2 regions of the Pseudoalteromonas sp. NEC-BIFX-2020_002 genome follow, and region 2 is predicted to be linked to the other one. Evidence: riboswitches for the same ligand, from Rfam matches in the RefSeq annotation. Region 2 holds a riboswitch; the other holds the start of a gene.
The links. A riboswitch is a leader RNA that binds a small molecule or an ion and turns the genes downstream of it on or off. The one in region 2 is predicted to bind lysine.
Positions count from the first base shown of each region.

Region 1: it holds a riboswitch for lysine, as region 2 does, so the genes downstream of both, dapA (4-hydroxy-tetrahydrodipicolinate synthase) here and lysC (lysine-sensitive aspartokinase 3) in region 2, are expected to answer to the same signal.

Region 1 covers NZ_JABEPJ010000012.1:39,439-44,770, forward strand. Annotated here, with positions in the region: gene HJP15_RS14050 (PLP-dependent decarboxylase) at 1-922, opposite strand, end outside; gene HJP15_RS14055 (2,3,4,5-tetrahydropyridine-2,6-dicarboxylate N-succinyltransferase) at 922-1,662, opposite strand; gene dapA (4-hydroxy-tetrahydrodipicolinate synthase) at 1,678-2,562, opposite strand; lysine riboswitch at 2,700-2,893, opposite strand; gene HJP15_RS14065 (DNA-3-methyladenine glycosylase I) at 3,074-3,775, shown strand; gene HJP15_RS14070 (protein adenylyltransferase SelO) at 3,784-5,199, shown strand.
Region 2 covers NZ_JABEPJ010000005.1:86,363-91,694, reverse strand. Annotated here, with positions in the region: gene HJP15_RS07635 (condensin complex protein MksE) at 1-409, opposite strand, end outside; gene HJP15_RS07630 (MksB family condensin complex protein) at 415-1,710, opposite strand; gene nhaD (sodium:proton antiporter NhaD) at 1,889-3,136, shown strand; lysine riboswitch at 3,252-3,424, shown strand; gene lysC (lysine-sensitive aspartokinase 3) at 3,502-4,905, shown strand; gene HJP15_RS07615 (4'-phosphopantetheinyl transferase family protein) at 4,882-5,332, opposite strand, start outside.

The DNA of each region.
Region 1 (5,332 bases), on a different contig from region 2:
TGGTTACCGCTGGGCGTAATAAGTGGTTTATTCCACCGCTTAAAATCACTTGTTGTTGGCCATAGTTTAATTTACTTTCAACGACAGGCGTTGCGTAATGACCACACTCACCTACGGCATAACGACCAAGTTCCATCCATAATTCATCTACGCCAGCATCGCGTTTAATTTTTGCAAGTGCATCAATCAGTGCACCCCAGCTTAGAGTGGGCGCATCTAACGTGTATGGAATACCTAAACCACCGCCTAAATCGAGTACTTTTAAATTAATGCCTAAGTCGTCGGCAAGTTGCGTTAGCGGCGCAATCATTTGTGACCAGAGCTCTGCGAGTTTGTCACTGCTGAGCATATTGCCCCACTGAAAAATATGCAGGCCGTCAAAGTTTAGCGCAGGGTAGTCGCGAGTATTTAGCGCCTGCCATTCATCACAACCGAGCCCAAACGGCGTTAAGCTATCGCCACCTAGTGGGTTTTTTTCGCCTTCGGGCCAGCGTAATTGTACGCGCAGCAATACTTGCAGCTGACAGTTTAGTAAGCTTGCTTGCTCATTGAGCCAGCGTACTTGATTGAGGCTTTCGGCAACAAATATGCGTACTCCGCGCTCAATAAAGTGTTTAATTTGTTTCGGGCTCTTTGCAGGCCCGGTGTTGAGCACGCGCTCGCTGTTAATACCTTGAGCAAGTACTTGCTCAAGTTCGCCCTTGCTTGCAACATCAAAGTTAAAGTCTGCGCTATCTAAGCTTTGAATCACTTTAGATAGGGGATTAGCTTTAACGGCATACCAAAGCTTTACCTGTGTTTGCGTTACTAAACGCGCTAAGTGTGCGTTTAGGGTATCAAGGTCATACACAAAAAATGGCGTATCAAGCTGGCTTGATAACTCATCAATGGCGGTTTTAACTGGCGTGCTCAAAAAGGTCATTAACGTAAAACCTCTTCAAGAAGTAATGACGCATCGCTTTGTTCGTCGCGGTATTTTACGATTAACGCGCATGACATGCTTAAACCTTGCTCGCGTGCCCATGCGTTTGATGCAGGACGAGAACCTGGTATAACAATCGCGTATTCTGGAATAGGTTCGCCTTTATCAAGCTGACGCTCATTTACGCAGTCATATACAGGGATAGTGGCTGATAAACGTACGCCAGGGGCAAGTACTGCGCCTTTTTTAACGACTACGCCTTCAACAATCACACAACCTGCGCCAATAAATGCGTCGTCTTCAACGACTACAGGGCTTGCGCCAATTGGCTCAAGTACGCCGCCTAATTGTACTGCAGCGCTTAAATGTACATTTTTACCTACTTGCGCACACGAACCAACCAAGGCGTGGCTATCAACCATAGTGCCTTCGTCAATAAATGCACCAATGTTTACATACGCTGGTGGCATGATAATCGTGCCTTTAGCAACATGTGCACCGCGGCGAACACTTGAGCCACCTGGTACCATACGCACACCATTTTCAGCAGTGAATTCTTGTGGTGCTAGGTTATGTTTATCTACAAAACCACCAGCGAATTCAGTATTAGTGCCGTTTTTAAACGCTTCTAAAATACCTTTTTTTACTTCAACGTTTGCATGCCATTGGCCGTTATCGTCTTGTGTTGCTGCGCGTACGGCGCCCGATTCTAAATTATTTAATAGTTCTAACCAGCTCATTATAAAAACCTGTATTTAATGCCAAGATAAAATGGTGTTATTTGCATTACTGATACAATCAGTTTGCGTTAACTCAAGGTGCGTTAAAGGTGGGCGCAAATACGGGCTAGTAATACGCCCTTGTAAATGCATCAATACTTTAACGGGAATAGGATTTGCCACGGTGAACAAGCTTTGAATCGCTTGTGACCAATCGGCAAATAAATTGGGGTGTTGGCCGCTAAGGCTACGTTTTACAAATTCATGGGTTTGTGTCGGCCACGCATTGGCTGCAACAGACACTAAACCTTTTGCACCCGCTTGGGCAAAGTAAGGCATAAGTGCGTCATCACCACTAAAAATAGCTAACTGTGGTGCGGCATTTCTAAAACCTTCAAACTTGGCGATGTCGCCACTGGCTTCTTTTAGCGCCCATAAATTTTTATGATTTTTTAAATTGCTAATTACGGCAGGTGGAATATCAACAGCGCTGCGCCCTGGGACGTTATAAAGCATGCATGGATGAACACTGGCATCGAGTAGGTTTTCAAACCAGTGGGTTTGACCAATCACGCCTGGCTTTGCGTAAAGAGGAGAGCCAAGTAAGTAGCCGTGAATAGGCAGTTTATTGCAGTATTCAACCCAAGCAATTTGTTGTTTGAGGTTCATACCGCCAACAGCAACCATAAGCGGTACGGTCGGATTTAATTGGCATACATGTTCAACAATGGCTTGTTGCTCTTTAAGCGTTAAGGCAAGGCCTTCGCCTGTGCTGCCAAGCAGTAAAATGCCGTTATTTGCTGCTTGCTGTTGCGCAACTAATTGATCAAGAATCGCATAGTCGACTTCGCCAGCGTCAGTAAAAGGCGTTACAAGTGCTGTCCATAAAGGATAGTTGTTTAAATCAAAATTGTTTTTCATCTACAACGAACTTATAGAGTGTTCGATGAGTATGCTGTGGGGTACGTGAAAGTGCGCCGCATCGTAGTCATTCGAACTAATATAATCCGAAGAGCGAATGGGCTTAATATAATAGGGCGCAATGGCCTTATCATGCTAAGACCAGAAGCTCTCCACCAAAAAATTTAACAGCAGCGCTGTTATTGGTGACAGTCGCTGGGATTCAACCCAGTCGCCCGAAGTAACCCTTCACAAAAAATGTTACTTCTCGGCGTTAATTCCCCTCACGTATGATCATTGGAGTGTGTGCTCCTCACATACGTTACCTGAATAACGCACCTCTTCTAGCCCACAGTGTAAGTTTCATTAAATAAAAAACTTACACCTTAAATAGGGGTAATGGCAGTGATTAAAGCATTTTAGCCGTCTAGGTGTCAAGTTGGCTTTTGAGCGATCGCTTCGAGAGGGTGGTTACGTATTAATGTTTTTTTTCGTACACTAGCAAACAAAGTCGGTTTAAGGGTATTCAGTAATGGAAAAATTTCAGGAAATTTATCAGCGAGCAGCGCAGCGTAAAGGCAGTGAAGCGATGCTTGAGCAATTGCTTTACGCGCCGCTTTCTAATAAGCAACTAAAATGCTTGCCTGATGATGCATGGCTTGAAGAATTTACCCGTAAGGTATTTCAAAGCGGCTTTTATTGGTCGGTTATTAATAGTAAATGGACAGGCTTTAGAGAGGTTTTTTGGGACTTTAATGTAGAAAAATTACTGATGATGCCACCTGATATGCTAGAGCAAAAAGCAACTGACGAACGTATTATTCGCAACTTTAAAAAAGTACAAACTATTCCAGAAAATGCATATATGATTCACGACGTTGCTCAGCAGCATGGCAGTTTTAGTCAGTTTGTGGCTGATTGGCCAAGTGACGATATAATTGGTTTGTGGGCGTATTTTAAAAAGCACGGTGCACGTTTAGGGGGTAACACAGGCCCGTACACACTGCGCGCATTAGGCAAAGATACCTTTTTGTTGTCGCGTGATGTTGAGGCTTATCTTCGTGGGCATAAAATTATTGATGGTGGTTTGCAAACTAAAAAATCACTAAATAGCGCACAGCACTTTTTTAATGAATTACAGCAGCAAAGTGGCTTAAGCCTCCAAGTGCTGAGTTTATTAGTGGCATACAGCGTGGGTGATAACCGCGTTGGCATACAAACAACCGAAGCCTAAGGAATCCAATGAAACTTGTTAGTCGCTATACTCATATTGCAGAAGATTTTGCAGTCCCTGATTTACCTAGCCCTGTTGTTGCACCAACTTTATTACTTTGGAATGAGGCGGTAGCTAAACAGCTCGATATTCAAGCGAGTCCGTCAGAGCGCGCATCCATCTTTAGCGGAAATACCAGTAACAGCACTGTTGCGGCCGTTGCATTGGGGTATTCAGGGCATCAATTTGGGCATTTTTCACCACGCTTAGGAGACGGCCGCGCGCATTTATTGGGTGCCGTATCTGATCAACATCAACAGCTGTGGGATATTCAGTTAAAAGGGTCCGGTGCTACGCCATTCTCTCGTGGTGGTGATGGGCGCTGTGCTATTGGCCCTGCGATACGTGAATACATTATGAGTGAAGCAATGCATGGCTTAAGTGTTCCGACTACACGCTGTTTAGCCGTGGTTGCCAGTGGAGAAACGGTTTATAGGCAACCACCACAGCAAGGTGCGATAGTAACGCGTGTTGCAAGTAGCCATATTAGAGTGGGGTCTTTTCAGTATTTAGCAACTCAAGGGGACGTGTCAGCGTTACAGGCATTAGCTGATAGTGCAATTGCGCGCCATTACCCTGAAATTCAATCCACAGGGTCAGATCGTTACTTAGCATTTTTAAAAGCTGTTATTGAAAAGCAAATCACTTTGGTCGTAAGTTGGATGCGGGTTGGTTTTATTCATGGCGTGATGAATACAGATAATACACTGATAAGTGGTGAGACGATTGATTACGGCCCATGTGCGATGATGAATCAATTTGATTTTGATACTGTGTTTAGCTCAATTGATCGACAAGCGCGGTACGCATTTGGCAGTCAGCCTAACATAGCTAACTGGAATTGTGCGCGTTTGGCTGAGAGCTTGCTGCCACTCATACACGAAGATGATGAACAAGCCGTCGAATTACTTAGCCCATTAATAAATGGTTTTGCTGAGCAGTTTAACCAAGCGTTTACGCAAATGTGGGCTCAAAAACTCGGTTTTGCAGGTCACCATACAGATGATGCGCAGTTAGTTGCTGAGTTATTGGCGATATTAAAAGACCACAAATTAGATTATACCAATACCTTTGATGAGCTTACCAAGTCACTGCAGGGTGAGCAGGTAATATCTCAGCCACTAAAAGCGTGGTCACTAAAGTGGCTAAAACGCACCGACCAACATAGTTTTGCGATAATGCGAGCGGCAAACCCAATGATGATCCCACGTAACCATATTGTTGAAGCTATTATTGAAGAATTTGAGAATAAAGGTTCAAGTGAGGTATTGGCTGCATATTTAGTTGCACTGCAAAATCCGTATAAGTTAATGATAGAGAACGCACAATGGCTACAACCACCTGCCGATGGCGGTGCGCAATATAAAACCTTTTGTGGTACCTAAATTGATGAATTTATAGATGTATTTCGGACCTATAATGGGTTAATTATTAAAGGTAATAATCAAGCTACAGCATTTATCATGATAAAAGGAATTTTTCATGATTATTTCTTACTTATTATATGAAATAAATGCG
Region 2 (5,332 bases):
CTTTACGTAAGTCAGAGCCTGAAAAAATTTCGAGTTGATCAAACAAGTGTTTGTTCATCTGTACTAATGTTTGCATTAGTTCAAGGTCATTCACTTCATCAAACAGGGCACGCATTGGATCTTTACCTGAGTTGGCATAGTGTTCAATCAAAATGTAAATGGTTAGGGCAATCGCGCGGGAGATTTTTCCCATATTTGGGGTGCTTTCGTCACTGGCAAAGTAATAAAAACCACGGCTATCGTGTTGTAAATCATGGCCAAGGGCGCTAAATAATGCGCGATATGCATCAATTTGTTGATCAAGTTCTTGCCACATTACCGTGTCTTGTTCGCTAATATGATAGCCCGAGACTAATTTTTTATTAATCGTTTGTAGGTGGCTTAGTTCATCTAAATTTATGTGTGTCATAACGGTTACTCATTTCCTGTTGATGATTGTGAAGATGCAACAGGGTTAGAATTAAAGGGTGTTGTATTAAAAGGAAAGAGTGAAAAATGTTGTCCTGCGATTTTAACGCGCATTTTTTTATCGCTTTGATTTATTTCAATATCAGTGTCGCTTACTAGCTTTTGATATAAAAATAGCATTTCGTCTGCTTCAAGGTCAGGGTAGCTTTCCCCTAAAAAGCTTAATAATGGTTGTGGTTTTTTACGCTTCGCATTAAAGCGCTTTTTAAAGTTCGCTTTTACATTGTTGTAATCAGGAATATTAGGAGTAACAAAAGCGGGCACATCGTTTTGGTCGGGTAGTTCATATTCGCTGTGCTCAAACTCCGTTAAAGTGGCCATATAAGCGATGATATGGCGTTGTTGCCCGAGTGAAAAACGTTGCGTGTCAGATACAAAATGAGGTTGAACTGTACTTAGCATATTATCAACACCATTTTTACGCACCAATCCCAGCACTTTTGCCGCTTGGCGAGTGATCATATTATTGCGGCGCAACTCTTCACGCAGTGGCATCAGCATATCGGCACTTTTACGTAAGCTTTCGCGACCTACTAGGTGCATCTCTAAAATGCGGGTGCGCAGTTGCTCTAGCATACGTTTGTCTTGGTAGGCTTTGCCTGAGCGCTCTATGTACTCAATTTGCGTACTTATTTGTGTTTCAATGGTACTAAAACACGCATGAAAATCGCCACGAATATCAACCATCTCAAGCATTGGTTCTATGTACTCGTCAAATGCTTCAATGACGGCTTTATAGCGCTTTTGCAGTGATTGCACTGCGTTATTGGCTTTAGCTTGTTCGACTATGTTTAAAATGGCGTTTTCATTGTGGGCAAATAATTTCATTATTTTACGCACTCGATCATCCATAATGCGGCTAAAGCGGCGCATCTCATCGTAGTCTTCAATGCTACCGGCATTATCTAGGCGGTTGCCTAGGCGTGCTAAATCTTCAACCAATACGCTAATTTCTTGTGCTAGGCCTAAATGCTCTTCCTGTAATAAAAAGGTGGCGAAATCTGCAATGGCACGGTTAATTTCAAGCTGAGATGATTTTGCCAAGGGAATAATAATATCTTGGTTTAAAAGCCGATTGGTTTCTTTATAGATCCGTTCGTTTGACCACGTTGGTTGTTTTTGTTTGATCGCACTTTGTACGTCTTTTAGGCTAAAATCGGCCATTTTAAAACGTTTAAATAGCAGCTCTAACATTCCCCAGTGCTCGGTTAGGGTATTTAGCAACTTTTTAGCTGGGATCATAAAGCTCCAAAAAATCTAATGAGTGCTGTGTACCTGTGTTATTTGGACACAGCAATTACTTATATAATATTAAATTGGCAATAGTTTTACACAGCCTTTGGTGCTAGACTGCGCGCCGTGTCGATTACTGACACCTAGTATACAATTTTTACATTTTTATAAAGGTTGTTCAAACACCATGGTAACTGCAATTATCCTAACCCTGATAGCGCTTGCATTCGTGCTCATCGTTATAGAGGATATTATCCATGTAAACAAGGCCAAAACCACGCTTTTCTTTGGTACTTTATGCTGGATTATCTTATTTATCTCGCCTTTAAACGGGCAAACCCCCGAAAGTGTACAACACCAACTTGACCACAATATTTTAGAGATTGCCACATTATGGTTGTTTTTAATGGCTGCAATGACCTTTGTTGCCTATTTAAACTCTAAAGGTTTTATCCAAAATATTGTGCACAAGATCATGCCAAGCTCGATTAGCGAGCGAAAGTTAATGTTCTTGATTGGTGGCTTTTCATTTTTATTCTCGTCGATTTCAGACAACATTACCGCGACGCTAATTTCATTGGCCGTTGTTATGTCGTTAAAACTGGACCCGAAAAAACTGATTAAGTACGCAACGTTAATCATCTTCAGTGTTAACTCTGGTGGTGTGTCGTTAATTACTGGTGACGTAACAACCTTGATGATTTTCCTTGATGGTAAAGTCAGTATTGGAAATTTACTACTGTTAATTGCCCCTGCATTATTTAGTGTTGCTTTATTGGCCGTTATGCTGTCATTTGGGTTAAACGGTGCGGTGCAGTTTACTAAGCAAGAAGATCGCCGAATTGAAAAAACGGATATAACCATTGCCGTTATTTTCTTATCGACGATTATTGCAACGCTGACACTTAGTGTGATGTATCACGTACCTCCATTGTTAACGTTCTTGTTTGGTTTATCGTTAATGTTTTTGACGGCGCAATTTTTAATGCGCAAAAAAGACGTCAACAAAAAAATCATCGACTACATTCGTGAAATTGAATACGACACGCTGCTGTTTTTTGTGGGTGTACTACTGCTTGTTGGTGCGCTAAAAGAAGTGGGTATGCTAAGCAAGTTTACGAATTTGTATGAGTTAATGGCACCAGAGTATGCAAACTACTTAATGGGTATACTCTCTGCTGCGGTAGATAACGTCCCGCTGACTGCTGCGCTGCTTAAAGCTGAAATAGTCATGAGTCCGCAACAATGGTTGTCGTTCACGTATGCAACTGGTGTGGGCGGCTCAATGCTTATTATTGGTTCTGCGGCAGGTATTATTGCGATGAGTAAAGTAAAAGCACTCACATTTTTAAGTTATTTACGTATGTCGTTGTATTTATTAATAGCGTATACAATCGGTTATATGGGCTCATATTTAGCAGGTAGTTTTATTTAATGACCTTTATTAATTAAAACAACTTGACAGCTAGACGTCTAAACGATAACTTTCAAAGCCCACTTTATGTGGGCTTTGTTATTTTAATTGGCAATTATAAAATGCAATTAATCTAACATTCAGAAGAGGTGCGGTATTTAGGTACTTAATGTGAGGCGACGACTGCCAACGACCATTAAGGAGGGAAATATTCGCCGAGGAAAACAACTGCACGTCACAGTGGTTTTTCGGTTTATGGGGCTGAATCCTCAAAACTGTCACCAAATTAGGTGGAGAGCTTCTGGCAGTGGACTTTTCTTATCGAGCACCCCCTTGCCAAGTTCTTCTTGTATTACCGTGGTTTGAATGCCACAAAAGGAGACGACATGAATACCCAATTAGCTGCTAATAACGCGCAACAGTCAGCACAAAACCAAAAAACAGATCACGTAGTAGCAAAATTTGGCGGCACCAGTGTGGCCAACTTTGACGCTATGAGTCGTTGCAGTGAAATTATTGTAGCCGATAACAATGTACGCGTAGTGGCTGTAAGTGCCAGTGCAGGTGTCACTAATCACCTTGTTGCATTGTGTAAAAAAGATATCTCAACGGATGAGCGCGCAGAAAACATCACCGGCGTGTTAGCCATTCAAGAAGCTATTTTAAATGAGCTATCGCTTGATGCGGACTTAGCCCATGGCTTTGACGAAACTATTAAAGCGTTTCAAGCTTTAGCCAGTGAAGGCGTTAAATCAAAACAACAACAAGATGAACTCCTGAGTTTTGGTGAGCGCTTATCGTCGTATTTATTTACCCAGGTGCTGCGTTTGAATGGTTTAAACGCAATTCGTTTTGATGTGCGCCAAGTATTAAAAACAGACAGCCAGTTTTCAAAGGCTACACCAGATGTAGCGGCCACCGCTGCGGCTGCGAAAGAGCATTTGATCCCGCTATTAGCTGAGCACGTTATTGTCACACAAGGTTTTATAGGCAGTGATGCGCATGGCCAAACGACCACTCTTGGCCGTGGTGGTTCAGATTACAGCGCAGCATTATTGGCCGAGGCAATTAACGCCAAAAGCGTGCATATTTGGACTGACGTGGTAGGTATATTTAGCACAGATCCACGTTTATGTGCCAAAGCAACACCGATTGCGCGCTTAAGTTTTGATGAAGCAGCAGAAATGGCCACTTTTGGCGCTAAAGTGCTACATCCTGCGACTATTTTACCAGCAAGCCGTAGTCACATTAACGTCTTTGTAGGTTCGAGCCGTGAACCAGAGCGTGGTGGTACGTGGATTGAGCGTGAAAAATCACAATTGCCAGGTATTCGTGCAGTTACACAGCGTAAAAACCAGTTATTGCTTACGCTTAAGAGCCCAGAAATGCTATTAGCCAGCGGTTTTTTAGCGCGCGTGTTTACGATTTTAAGCGAGTTTAATATCTCGGTTGATTTAGTTACCACGTCAGAAATAAGCGTGGCTATTACATTGGATAACGCGCCAAATGCATCGCGTCCTGAGCTTGATCAAGACTGTTTAGATAAATTAGCAGAGTTTTGCCATGTCTCGGTAGAGAACAATTTAACGCTAGTGGCGCTGATTGGCTCACAAATTCAATTACGTCAGCACGAAATGAATTTAATGAACGTATTAAGTGATTTTAATATTCGCTTAATCTGCCATGGTGCTAGTAAGCACAACTTATGCTTTTTGGTCGAACAAGCTGAATCGGATCGCGTTGTACAAGCCATTCATAGCCGCTTATTAGAAGTTCAAAACGCCGCGTAATTGGTCGATAGTATTTACCACAGAGCACTGCCAGTCAGTGCTCTGATTACTCACTACACTCACATCAAACTCATTATATTGGCAGCTTACAGCGCGCAAATGAGCCTGCGTTAATTGATCAAACACATTGGGACTCAGTAATTTAGCAATCGGCTGGCAAGTGGCTTTAGCGAGTGCTTCTTTTAAGGTCCATATTCTAAAAAATCGCTCAGCGCCTTGTTGTTGATTTTGCGTTATTAAATTTACTTCATCAGGGTGGTAAAAATGCTTTGCGAGCTTTTCAAATGGGCGCTTTGTGCTTATTTTTTCAATATCAAAACCAAACTCAATTCGCTCAATATTCAGCGCGGCACCGACAAAACCGTTTGAGTGCGACAGGCAACTGCTAAACACGGTGTTACTGCCCGTTATATGTATGAGTAATTTA